Regions from separate parts of the Mycobacterium sp. 23 genome, predicted to be linked through region 1. Evidence: riboswitches for the same ligand, from Rfam matches in the RefSeq annotation. Region 1 holds a riboswitch; the other holds the start of a gene.
The links. Region 1 has a riboswitch for magnesium ahead of ACNQS7_RS03515 (PPE family protein). Riboswitches for the same ligand answer to the same signal wherever they lie in the genome.
Positions count from the first base shown of each region.

Region 2: another riboswitch for magnesium. It lies ahead of ACNQS7_RS05470 (Rv1535 family protein); the one in region 1 lies ahead of ACNQS7_RS03515 (PPE family protein).

Region 1 is NZ_JBLVUX010000005.1:437,887-444,771, reverse strand. Features, by position in the region: gene ACNQS7_RS03525 (PPE family protein) at 113-1,375, shown strand; gene ACNQS7_RS03520 (PPE family protein) at 1,430-2,617, shown strand; M-box (ykoK) riboswitch at 2,750-2,921, shown strand; gene ACNQS7_RS03515 (PPE family protein) at 3,232-4,368, shown strand; gene ACNQS7_RS03510 (PPE family protein) at 5,076-6,377, shown strand; gene ACNQS7_RS03505 (PPE family protein) at 6,454-6,885, shown strand, end outside.
Region 2 is NZ_JBLVUX010000005.1:929,006-935,890, reverse strand. Features, by position in the region: gene ACNQS7_RS05480 (carboxymuconolactone decarboxylase family protein) at 1-274, shown strand, start outside; gene ACNQS7_RS05475 (NAD(P)H-dependent flavin oxidoreductase) at 292-1,410, shown strand; M-box (ykoK) riboswitch at 1,586-1,755, shown strand; gene ACNQS7_RS05470 (Rv1535 family protein) at 2,033-2,263, shown strand; gene ileS (isoleucine--tRNA ligase) at 2,641-5,832, shown strand; gene ACNQS7_RS05460 (peptidoglycan DD-metalloendopeptidase family protein) at 5,857-6,885, shown strand, end outside.

The DNA.
Region 1 (6,885 bases):
CGGGTCGGACCATCCCACAGGAGGAGTCCGATGACGATTCTTATAATCGCTTGTGCTGCAACATGTTCCGCTGATGACCCGGTCGCTGCGATCGGTTGAGGAGGCGGTGACAATGGATTTTGGCGCATTTCCACCGGAAGTCAACTCGCTGCGCATGTACTCCGGGCCCGGGTCGGCACCGATGCTGGCCGCGGTATCGGCCTGGGAGCGGTTGGCCACCGAACTGCAGTCGACGGCCGCCGCCTACGACACGGTCGTCTCGATTCTGACCGACGATGGCTGGCGCGGGCCCGCGTCGGAGGCCATGCTGGGGGCAATCACGCCCTATCTGACCTGGATGACACTGACCGGGGTGAAGGCCGAGGAAGCCGCCACCCAGGCGGCAGCCGCGGCCGCCGCGTACGAGACGGCCTACGCCATGACGGTGCCCCCCGCGGTCGTCGCCGCCAACCGGGCCGAGTTGCAACTACTGGTGGCAACGAATCTGATCGGCCAGAACACGTCCGCGATTGCGGCGAACGAGGCCGCCTATGGGGAGATGTGGGCCCAGGATGCCGCGGCGATGTACGGCTATGCCACCGGCTCGGCGGCCGCGTCGACGCTGACGCCGTTCAGCGCGCCACCCCAGGTCACCGATCCGGCCGGGCAGGCCGGTCAGGCGACCGCGGTCACGCAGGCGGCCGGTACAGCGGTGGGCACCGTGCAATCGCAGCTCCCGCAGTTGATGTCCTCGGTTCCTTCGACCCTGCAAGGCCTTTCGGCGCCGGCGGCCGCACTTGACGCCTTCCCGGGGGCCGGGCTGCTCGCCGACCTGCTGAATTTCCTGGATGGGAATGACGGGAATCCATACGGAATCTTCCTGAATTCCAGCCTGGTGAACGGATTCGTGTCGGCCGGGTATACCAGCCCTGCCATCGTGGCCCCGGCTGCGTTCGCTGGACTGGCCGACATCAACGCCGTCGCCCTTGGTGCACAGCAGCAAGCGGTGCCACCGATGGGCTCCGGTGAGGGCAACGCGTCCTGGATACCGGCGGCGTCTCCGGCCAACCCGACCAACCTTCCCCCTTTGATGGATGTGGCCGAGGCCTCGTTCACCACGGGCGGCGGGGTGACGGCCGGGATCAATCAATCGGCTGTCGTGGGGCGGTTGTCCGTTCCGCAGACCTGGACGGCGGCCACCGCGGTGGCCAACCACGCAGGTGCGGCCGCACCCGGTGGTGGGTGGACCAGTACCGCGGTTGCGCCGCAGGCCGCGGCGGGTATGCCGGGCTTCCCCGGCATGCCGGTCGGCGGCATGTACGGCAACAACTTCGGCAATCCTCCGCGCTACGGGTTCCGGCCGACGATCATGGGGCGCCCACCGGCCGCTGGATGACAGGAGGGAGGCCACCGCGACATCGCTCACGATGGGCGAAAGGAGGTGCTGGCATTGGATTTTGGAGCACTCCCACCTGAAATCAACTCGCTGCGAATGTACACCGGGCCCGGTGCAGCGCCGCTGCTCGCCGCGGTGACGGCGTGGAACGGGATTGCCGATGAATTACGTTTGACCGCAACGGTATACGAGTCGGTGATATCGACGTTGGTCAGCGAAGGCTGGCTGGGGCCGGCGTCGGCCGCAATGACGGCTGCCGTCGCTCCGTATGTGACGTGGATGAGCGCGACCGGGCTACAGGCGGAGCAGACCGCCAGTCAGGCGGCCGCCGCCGCGGCCGCATATGAAGCGGCATTCGCGATGACCGTGCCTCCGGCGGCCGTCGCTGCCAACCGGGCACGACTGCTGATGCTGGTGGCCACCAACTTCCTGGGCATCAATACCCCCGCGATCGCGGCCACCGAAGCCGAATACGCCGAAATGTGGGCGCAGGACGCGACGGCGATGTACCTCTACGCCGCCAGCGCCGCTGAGGCCACGACACTGACACCGTTTGCCGAACCCGAACAGACCACCAATCCGTCCGGCCCGGCGGGGCAGGCCGCAGCGGTTGCTCAAGCCACCGGTTCCGGGGTCACGCAGACTGAACTACCGCAACTGATATCCGCCGTGCCGGCAAGCCTGCAGCAGCTCACGTCGCCGGCGGCCGCCTCACCGTTTGACTCCCTCCCACAGACGGGCGTGCTCGTCGACATCTTGAACTTCCTGGACGGCAACGACGGCAACCCCTACGGAATCTTCCTGAACTCGAATCTGGTGAACGCGTTGGTGTCGGGCCAGTACGTGTCGCCGGCGGTGATCACGCCCGCCACGACCGACGCGCTCGCCGACGTTGAGGCGGTGGCCGACGGAGCAGCCGACAGCGCCCCCGCTGCCGCCGATGCCTCGTCCGCGACCGCGGGCCTGACCGCCTCGCGGTCGGGCGGTGTGGGCGCCGGAGTCAATCAGGCTTCCTTCGTCGGCCGGCTGTCCGTGCCGCCGAGTTGGACCACGGCCGTCGAGGTCGCGAACCGCGCGGTCGCCACCTCCGGCGGGGCCGTCACCGCGGCGCCAGAAGCCGCGGTAAACATGTCGGGAATGCCCGGGATGCCCGCTCCCGCGGCCTACTCCCGCAACTGGGGCAACGGGCCTCGATACGGGTTCAAGCTGACGATAATGCCCCGTCCGGTGGCGGCGGGCTGACGCCGGACCGCGTCGACGTAATAATTGCCACCGTGTCCAATAAGAAATTTCGTCGACCCGAATTCTTGCGAATTGGCGGAAAATGCGGGCGTTGAGTTGACTCTTATCGTGTCGAGTGCCACGATGACTTTGCATGCACCTCGCTAGGTGAGGCGTCTGCACGGACACAGGCCACTGACCTCGAACGTCGAAAGACGCCCAGGGTCAGGACAGCTCTTCCCGGCTTAAGGGTTGAGCCCAAGTGGCTTCCGGCACCGGCCGGATACGCCGTGTGGTGCCAAAGCTCTGTCGAGAGAGGTGCTGGCCCAGCGGTTTTCCCGCTGGTCTCATCTCTGTGGCGTGCACCCGGCACCCCTGCGTGCCCCGGCCCCGAGGAGGTGAGAGCGGAGTGAGTCCCGACGACAGTCCCTATCCGAGATCGACGATCATTTCGTTTCGATCCGACCCGGGCACCATGTTCGCACTTTAAGTCGGCATTTTCCGACAGTTTCTCGCGCGCGCTGATTTCCCAGTAGCGCGCCATTTAACCTGCGCGGAATAGCGCTGCGCGAATTGCGATCAATGTCGCCCGGAATTCTGTCCTGCCGGAAAACAGTCAGCCAAGGAGGCGACCGATGCCTGCCGTACTGGATTTTGCAGCGTTGCCGCCCGAGATCAATTCCGCGCGAATCTACACCGGGCCGGGCTCCGGTCCGATGCTTGCCGCGGCCGCCGCGTGGAACGGGTTGGCCGCCGAGTTGCGCACCACCGCGTTGTCCTACGACGCCGTGCTGTCGACGTTGACCGGTGATGAGTGGCTCGGTCCCGCTTCGGCATCCATGGCAGCGGCGGCCATGCCGCAGGTCGCCTGGATGAGTGCGACCGCGGCGCAGGCCGAGCAGACCGCCGCGCAAGCCGAAGCCGCCGCGGCCGCCTACGAGGCGGCCTTCGCGGCCACGGTGCCACCTCCGCTGATTGCGGCCAACCGCACGCAGTTGGCCGCGCTGGTCGCAACCAACATCCTCGGCCAGAACGCCCCGGCGATTGCCGCCACGGAGGCGCAGTACTTCCAGATGTGGGCACAGGATGCGGCCGCGATGTACAACTACGCCGGATCATCAGCTGCCGCCACACAATTGAGCCCGTTCACCGAACCGCAGGAAGGCGCCAATCCCGGTGGACCGAGCGCACAGGCGGCCGCGGTAACCCAGGCGGCAGCATCTTCTGGTCAGCAGAGCGTGCTGTCTCAACTGATTTCGGCGGTCCCGAGTGTCCTGCAGGGACTCTCGGGAGGCAACGGGCCCGCAGGACAGAGCTTTTGGGCCGACTGGGGACCCAACGCCAATGTGTGGAACACCATCGCCTCCTCCGGACTGTTGGTGCCCGGCAGCACGTTTGGCCCCTTCCTCGACATGCTTACCGGCGGTGCCGCAACCGGTGCGACGGAAAGCGCCGCGACGGCGGCTGGTAGTGCGGTCTCTAGTTCGGTGGAGTCCACGAGCGGCATTGCCGGCATCGTGTCCGCCGGTGCGGGCAATGCGGCTGCCGTTGGCAAACTTTCGGTGCCACCGGCCTGGACGGCGGCCACTCCGCTGACCGGCCCGCTGCACTCCGCGCTGGGCGGCACCCCCATGGTAGCGCCACCGCCGGCGGGAGCGCCCGGAATGCCCGGCGTTCCAATGGGTAACGTCGCCGGGCAACCTTACGGCCGGGCCGTCCCGCAGTACGGCTTCCGCCCCACCGTGGTCGCGCGACCACCCGCCGCCGGGTGACGAAGGACGTATTGATCTGCGAGAAATGCCCTTTCAGGAAACCGTCAGGAAAGGCGCAGTCACGATACAGGTGTTCTCGGCTACCGTTCCCTAACGTCTTACGTAGGTTGATTCCTAATGCTAGGAGAACATCTCATGACGGCCGGGCGGGCACCAGGCAACATCGTCCCTCACGCGAAGGTCCGGGGTGACCGGGTGCGCTCGGCCAATTCGGGTCGGCCCGGGCCGCAACCGGCCCACGACCCTGTCCGCAGACGAAAACGGTTCGGATGACCACCTCGACTTGAGCGCGAAGACATTCGCGCTGTTCTCACAACACTCGGTCGCGATTCTGACGATCAACTCGCTGCATTTTTCGGGCAGTTCCTGAATCATTCAGTCAGATTATCCGTGGCACATTTAAGGCCGCAATTGCATTTTGCTGTTTGATTTTTTCAGTTTGTTGAGCTGCGGAAACTACGCCAGCGCATATAGCTGTAATTCAATATCACACACCAGCTCCGAGCAGTGAGAGTTCTTGTTTACCTTGCGATTACATTACGGGAACGCGCCGACAATAAGTTCCATTGACGATGGTGTTCGAATCAGACGGGGGGCCGGTATCAGCCAAGCGTTCCGCGCTTACCAAGCCTTTTAAATCAGGGAGTGAATGGCCGCCGCCGTGGCTCTGCCCGGGCAGTCATCGAGGGGATGAAGAGGTAACACCTATGGATTACGGGGCACTGCCACCCGAAATCAACTCCGGCCGCATGTACACCGGACCCGGCCCGGGACCCATGCTGGCCGCGGCTGCGGCCTGGGATGAGCTCGGAGCCGAATTGCATTCCACCGCAGCATCATACGCAGCGACGATCGAAACCCTGACCGCCGGCACCTGGCAGGGGCCGACAGCGATCGCCATGGCCGCCGCAGTCGGGCCCTACGTGTCATGGATATCTACCACCGCCGCCCAGGCAGACGAAGCGGCGGCGCAAGCCAAAATCGCGGTCGGAGCGTACGAAACCGCCTTTGCCGCAACGGTTCCGCCACCGGTCATCGCGGCGAACCGCGCACTGCTGCTGTCGCTGATCGCCACCAACATCCTCGGGCAGAACACACCCGCCATCGCCGCCACTGAGGCGCAGTATCTGGAGATGTGGGCTCAGGATGCCGCCGCCATGTATGGGTATGCCGGATCATCCTCGGCGGCAACGCAATTGACACCCTTCACTGAACCGCCGCAAACCACCAGCACCTCGGGGCCGACCCTGCAGGCGGCCGCTGTCACCCAGGCCACCGGCGCATCGACCGGCTCCGATGTGGCGGCGAAGCTGTCCCAGTTGGTCACTTCCGTGCCGACGGCGCTGCAGAACCTCGCGACGACGATCGGCGCCGCGCCGACGACGGGCTCGACGTCGTTGCTGCAGGGGCTGGCCGTGCCGCAGATCGCCACCGCGTCGCTGCCGCCCTGGCTCTCGACGAACCTGGCGAACTGGAACACCATCATGGGAACCCTCACCGGGCCGTTCTCGCTGCAGGGTCTGAGTTCCATCCCCGGCGGTCCGTTCCTGTCGTTCGGACAGGTCTACGCCTATGGTCAGAACGGGCAGGGCCTGGCATCCTTCTTCGCGCCGTCGCAGCCCATCACCGGCGCACTCGCGCCCATCGCCCAGTCGATTCCGCCGCACCTCACCGGTGCCGGCACGGCCGGAGCCTCCGGTGCAATGGGACGCGCGGCACTGGTAGGGAGCTTGTCGGTGCCGCAGGGGTGGACCACCGCCGCGCCGGCCATCAGAACGGTCGCCGCGACGCTGTCGGCCAATCTATCGGCCGCGCCGGCGGCCACCCTGACGGGGGAGTCCGGCGTCTTCAGTCAGATGGCCCTGTCCAGCCTGGCGGGACGCGCTCTCGCTGCCACCACGGCAAGCTCCGGAAGCGGTGGCGCGACGGCCGCATCACTGGGCGGCGTGGTCGCCGAAGCCGACCCCGCCGCGGCGATGATCTTCGTCCTCCCGGCGCTGGAGGAATGAGACCGTGACAGCAACGACGAATCACATTCCGGCACAAATGATTCAGATGTGTCCTCGGGGCAGGGGGTAGACCGACATGTTTTATGCAGCCTTTCCGCCGGAGATCAATTCCGGCCGGATGTACAGCGGTCCGGGCGCGGGACCGATGTTGGCGGCGGCAGCGGCCTGGGACGGCATCGCCGGTGAATTGCAATCCACCGCAGCGTCTTTGACGGGGGTGGTGGCCAGCCTGGCCAGCGGACCGTGGGTAGGGCCGTCGTCGGCGGCGATGGCTGCGGCGGCGACACCGTACGTGACGTGGGTGAGCGCCACCGCAGCACAGGCCGCGCAAACGGCGAACCAGGCGACGGCGGCGGCAGCCGCCTACGAGACGGCTTTCGCGGCGCATGTGCCGCCGGAGGAGATCGCGGCCAACCGTGCCCAGTTGGCGGCCCTGATGGCCACCAACCTGTTCGGACAGAACACCGCGGCCATCGCTGCCACTGAGGCTCAGTATGGCGAGTTCTGG
Region 2 (6,885 bases), 490 kb from region 1:
GGATTGGCAGGGCCACAACGGGTTCGGGCCTACCGAGCAAGCCGTGCTGGCGGCCACCGACGACGTCGTGCGCGACGGTGCGGTCAGCGCCGCGAGCTGGGCGGCCTGCGAACGCGAATTGGGTGGTGACAAGACGGTTCTCATCGAGCTGGTCACCGCGATTGGTGCGTGGCGGATGGTCGCGTCGATTCTGCAGAGCCTGGAGGTTCCGCTGGAGGACGGTGTGGCCGCCTGGCCGCCCGATGGCCGGGCCCCCTCGTCGCCTGATCGGTAGGGCGTAGCGTCGGCGGCATGCGAACCAGAGTTGCCGAGATGCTCGGCGTCGAGTTTCCTATCTGCGCCTTCAGTCATTGCCGCGACGTGGTGGCCGCGGTGACCAACGCGGGCGGGTTCGGTGTGCTCGGCGCGACCGCCCACAGTCCGAAGCGGCTGGAGAGTGAGCTCACCTGGATCGAGGAGCAGACGCACGGTAAGCCCTACGGAGTGGATCTGCTGCTGCCGCCGAAATACGTCGGGGCTGACACGGGCGGCGTCAACTCACGACAGGCCCAGGATCTGTTGCCCGCCGAGCATCGGGCGTTCGTCGACGACATCCTGACGCGTTACGGCGTCGCGCCGCACGCCGAGCAGGAAGAGGTGATCAGGGGAGGGCTCAACATCTCACCCAAGGGCTATGAACCGCTGCTCGAAGTCGCCTTCAACCACAACATCCGGTTGATCGCCAGCGCGCTCGGGCCGCCGCCGCACGACCTGGTCGAGCGGGCGCACAGCCACGACGTACTGGTGGCTGCGCTGGCCGGTACCACCGAGCACGCACGACGGCACGCGGCGGCGGGGGTGGACCTGATCGTCGCGCAGGGCACCGAGGCGGGCGGGCACACCGGCGAGGTGTCGACCATGGTGCTGGTTCCCGAAGTGGTGGATGCCGTGGCGCCGACGCCCGTGCTGGCGGCGGGCGGCATCGCCCGCGGCCGGCAGATCGCGGCCGCGCTGGCGCTGGGCGCCGAAGGAGTGTGGTGCGGATCGGTGTGGCTGACCACCGAGGAAGCCGAGACCGCACCGGTGGTGAAGGACAAATTCCTGGCCGCGAAATCGTCGGACACGGTGCGATCCCGGTCAATGACCGGAAAGCCGGCCCGGATGCTACGCACGGCCTGGACAGAGGAGTGGGAACGGCCCGACACTCCGGACCCGTTGGGGATGCCGCTGCAGACGGCCCTGATCACCGACTCCCAGGTGCGGATCAACCAAGCCGCCGCCCACCCCGGGGCGAAAGCCCGGGATCTTGCGACCTACTTCGTCGGCCAGGTGGTCGGCTCGCTGGACCGGGTCCGGCCGACGCGTGCGGTGGTGCTCGACATGGTCGAGGAATACATCGACACCATCACCCGACTGACCGATGTGACATAACGAACTCATAGCGGAACGTAACCTGGAGATCAGCTCGGGGCAGGTGCTGTTTTACCAGCTCAGGGCCGTTATTGCTGGGGGAAGGCTGTGGGCGCCCGTAGTGAAAGCATAAAGATCGCGAAACCCTGGGGTGCCACGTTGACCGAGGCCCGCGAGTGGTGCATTATCGGTCAGGCAAGCACCTCGTTAGGTGAGGCGGCTACACGAACACAGGCCACTGACCCCGAACGTCGAAAGACGCCCCGGGTCAGGACAGCTCCTCCCGGCTTAAGGGTTGAGCCCAGGTGGCTTCCGGTTTACCGGACACGTCGGGTAGTGCCAAAGCTCTGACGAGAGGGGTGCGGATTTCCGGCGGATCGCCGGCTATCTGTTCTCCTTCGTGCGCGCAGTGAATCGCGCGGATACCCGCGTGGGTCGTGAACCGAGAGGAGGTGAGGGACGCATGAGTTCCAGTGGCAGTCCGGGTCGATATCCGGGCGATGTTTCGTCCCTGACCGGTCTCCGGTGCGACGTTCTCGGCTGAGCCGTCAATCACGCTCCGATCGGAACCGTTGCGGGACGGGACTTCCCAAGAATCTTTGAAGGTCCACCTGTCAACGTTTGATCCTGTTAGGAGGCGATCATGACCGCTGCCCTGTATGACGAAGTCGTTACCGTAACCGCCGCACCCAAGCTGCACGTGGTACGTGATGTCCCGGCCGCTCCGGCGCCGAAGAAGGCCCGCCGCGCCGATGAGGTGCTCGCCGCCGGAGGCGACCCACTGGTGGCCGGCGCCGCCCGCCTGCTGAACATCCCGCTGCGGCACATGTACGCCGCGCTGTGGCGCATCGGTGTGCTCGAGGTGCAGGCGTAACGCATGGACATCGCGCTACCCGGGACTCCGAGGGGTTAGCCGACCGCAGGTGCGTCCTGCGGCGGGCCAACCCCTCGGAGTCCACGGGGTTTCATGGTCGCGACCCGCGGCACCCGGCTTCGCCGGGTTTGCGATCGCAACTAGAATCAACACCGCAGCATCAATCTAGAATCACCACACCAGCGTCGATCCGGCCATCACCGGGGAGCTTTCGGAAGAACGGCCATCCGGCCCAGTAGAACCGAACGGGCAGGCCCGTCACAGCCTTTCGAGTGGTCACGCGGGAGCGTGGCAAGCGGGGTGGTACCGCGGCGCTCGCGCACCAGCGCAACCGTCGTCCCCGTGCCTGAACTCATCGAGGCACCGGAGACAACCACGTGAGCGACGAAGCTGAACTCGAAGCCGACCGCACCGGCTATCCGAAGCTGGCCAGCGGGGCACCCGACTTCCCGGCGCTCGAGCTCGAAGTGCTCGACTACTGGTTCCGCGACGACACCTTCCGGGCCAGCATCGCCCGCCGGGACGGCGCCCGCGAGTACGTGTTCTACGACGGGCCCCCCTTCGCGAACGGCCTGCCGCACTACGGGCACCTGTTGACCGGCTATGTCAAGGACATCGTGCCGCGCTACCGCACCATGCGCGGCGACAAGGTGGAGCGCCGATTCGGTTGGGACACACACGGTTTGCCCGCCGAGCTGGAAGTCGAGCGGCAGCTGGGCATCACCGACAAGTCACAGATCGACTCGATGGGGATCGCCGCCTTCAACGACGCCTGCCGTGCCTCGGTGCTGCGCTACACCGACGAATGGCAGCAGTACGTCACCCGCCAGGCGCGCTGGGTGGACTTCGACAATGACTACAAGACACTCGATCCCAGCTATATGGAGTCGGTGATCTGGGCGTTCAAACAGCTGTGGGACAAAGGCCTGGCCTACGAGGGCTACCGAGTGTTGCCGTACTGCTGGCGCGACGAGACCCCGTTGTCCAATCACGAACTGCGGATGGACGACGACGTGTACCAGAGCCGCCAGGACCCGGCCCTCACCGTCGGCTTCCCGGTGGTGGGCGGCGAGTCAGAAAATGGACTGGCTGGTGCCTTCCTTCTCATCTGGACGACGACGCCGTGGACCCTGCCGTCGAACCTCGCGGTCGCGGTCAATCCCGACGTCACCTACGTCCAGGTACGGGCGGGCGAACGGCGATTCGTGCTGGCCGAGGCCCGGCTGGCCGCATATGCCCGCGAACTCGGGGAAGAGCCCGAAGTGCTCGGCACCTACCGGGGCGCGGATCTGCTCGGCGCCCGCTACCTGCCACCGTTTGCGTACTTCATGGACTCGCCCAAGGCTTTTCAGGTGCTCTCCGCCGATTTCGTCACCACCGAGGACGGCACCGGCCTGGTGCACATGGCGCCGGCCTACGGCGAGGACGACATGGCGACCACCGACCCCGTCGGCATCGTGCCGGTCACCCCGGTGGACGCCAAGGGCCGCTTCGACGCGACGGTCCCGGACTATCAGGGCCAGCACGTCTTTGAGGCCAACCCGCAGATCATCCGCGACCTGAAGAACGGAACCGGTCCCGCCGCGGCCAACGGAGCGGTGTTGCTGCGACACGAGACCTACGAGCACCCGTACCCGCACTGCTGGCGCTGCCGCAACCCGTTGATCTACCGCGCGGTGTCGTCGTGGTTCGTGCGGGTGACCCAGTTCCGCGACCGGATGGTGGAACTCAACCAGCAGATCACCTGGTATCCCGAGCACGTCAAGGACGGACAGTTCGGCAAGTGGCTGCAGGGTGCCCGCGACTGGTCCATCTCACGAAACCGGTACTGGGGCACCCCGATCCCGGTGTGGAAGTCCGACGACCCGGCCTACCCCCGCATCGACGTGTACGGCAGCCTCGACGAGCTGGAACGCGACTTCGGGGTGCGGCCGGAGAATCTGCACCGGCCCTACATCGACGAACTCACCCGCCCCAACCCCGACGACCCTACCGGCAACAGCACGATGCGCCGGATCTCCGACGTGCTCGACGTGTGGTTCGATTCCGGCTCGATGCCGTATGCGCAGGTGCACTACCCGTTCGAGAACAAGGAGTGGTTCGACGGGGTGCAGAGCGACGACCCTGACAAGCAGGTCGACGGCCACTACCCGGGTGACTTCATCGTGGAGTACATCGGTCAGACCCGCGGCTGGTTCTACACGTTGCATGTGCTGGCCACCGCGTTGTTCGACCGGCCGTCGTTCAAAACCTGTGTGGCCCACGGGATCGTGCTGGGTTCGGACGGGCAGAAGATGAGCAAGTCACTGCGCAACTACCCGGATGTGACCGAGGTGTTCGACCGCGACGGGTCCGACGCCATGCGGTGGTTCCTGATGGCATCGCCGATCCTGCGCGGCGGCAACCTGATCGTCACCGAACAGGGCATCCGGGACGGAGTCCGGCAGGTGCTCCTGCCGTTCTGGAACGCCTACAGCTTCCTGGCTTTGTACGCACCGAAAGTCGGTGTGTGGCGCACCGATTCGGCACACGTGCTGGACCGCTACATCCTGGCCAAACTGGCGGTGCTGCGGGACGACCTGACTGCGTCGCTGGACATCTGCGACATCTCCGGTGCCTGCGAACAGCTGCGCCAGTTCACCGAGGCGTTGACGAACTGGTATGTGCGACGGTCCCGTTCGCGGTTCTGGGTGGAAGACGCGGACGCGATCGACACTCTGCACACCGTGCTGGAGGTGACCGCGCGACTGGCTGCCCCACTGCTGCCGTTGATCACCGAAATGATCTGGCGCGGACTGACCGGCGGGCGTTCGGTGCACCTGACGGACTGGCCGCAGGCGGGGGAGGTGCCGGCCGATGCGGGACTGGTGGCCGCGATGGACCAGGTGCGCGACGTGTGCTCGGCGGCGTCCTCCCTGCGCAAGGCCAAGAAGTTGCGGGTGCGCCTACCTCTGCTGAAATTGACTGTGGCAGTTGAGGACCCGGATCAACTCCAGCCGTTCACCGAGTTGATCGGCGACGAACTCAACGTCAAGCAGGTCGAGTTGACGGACGCGATCGACACCTACGGCCGATTCGAGCTCACCGTCAATGCGCGGGTCGCGGGCCCGCGGTTGGGCAAGGACGTGCAGACGGCGATCAAGGCCGTCAAAGCGGGGGAGGGCGTGGTCAACCCGGACGGAACCCTGTCCGCCGGACCCGCGGTGCTGCAACCGGAGGAGTACAGCTCGCGACTGGTGGCCGCCGACCCAGAGTTCACCGCGGCGTTGCCGGGTGGCGCCGGGCTCGTGGTTCTGGACGGCACCGTGACGCCGGAGCTCGAGGCAGAGGGCTGGGCCAAGGACCGCATCCGGGAACTGCAGGAGCTGCGCAAGTCGACCGGGCTGGACGTCTCCGACCGCATCGCCGTGGTGATGTCGGTGCCCGGCGAGCGTGCCGCGTGGGCGGCGACGCATCGCGACCTCATCGCCGGGGAAATCCTGGCCACCAGTTTCGAATTCGGGGAACCCGCAGACGGAACGGAGATCGGTGACGGCGTGCGGGTATCCATCCAACGCGTATCGGCTTAATACACAGCCAGAACGGAGGGGACGATGCGGGTGCTGGGAATGTTCCGCGTGCACAACGGTGCGGACATCCTGCCTCGGGTTCTGGACTCGTTGTCCGGTTGGTGTGATGACATCTACGCGATCGACGACCGCAGCACCGACGACTCTGCCGACATTCTGGCTCAGCATCCGGCGGTGACCAACGTCGTTCGCGCCCGGTCGGATCTGCCGCGGACGCCGTGGCTGATCCCGGAACCGCCGGGGCTGGAATTGCTTTACCGCATGGCCGATTTCTGCCGGCCCGACTGGGTCGCGATGATTGACTCCGACCAGGTGGTCGAGGCCGACGTCGACGTGCGCGGCATGCTGGCCGATGTTCCGGCCGACGTGGCGGCGCTAATGTGCCCGATGGTCCCGACGTGGCATGACCCGGAGTTTCCCGAGATGATCCCGATCATGGGGCCGGCGGAGTCGGTACGCGGACCGTTCTGGCGCTGGCATCCGGGCCTGCGGGCGGGGACACGGATGATCCACAACCCGCACTGGCCGGCGAACATCACCGAGCACGGTCGCATCGGAATGGTTTACGACGTTCGCCTGGTGCACCACGGTTGGTCCACGTTGGCCGAACGAGTCGCCAAGGTCGATCACTACCGCAGAATCGATCCGGACTGCCGGCTGAACTACGGTGTCCCGTACGACCGTGCGCTGTTGTTCGGTTATGCCCGCGACGAGGTCGACCTGCTCGAGGCCGACTACCGCAGGCGTGTCCAGGGCGATTTCGATCCGGCCGAAGTGGGTGCGTGCCTGCCGATCGAGCGAGAGCACCTCGCAATCGGAGCCGGCTACGGTCCGCGCGCGGGCGCTTTCCACCCCGGTATCGACCTTGCCGCCGCCCCGGGCACCGCTATCCACGCTGTGTCATCCGGGACCGTCAGTCGCACAGCCGATCTCGATGACGACGGGCTGCGGCGGGTGGTGGTGTCGAACGCCGGCGTCGACATGGTGTACGTGTTCCGCCCCGACCGCGAGCACCGGGTGGGCGACGACATCGTCGCGGGCGCGCAGATCGGC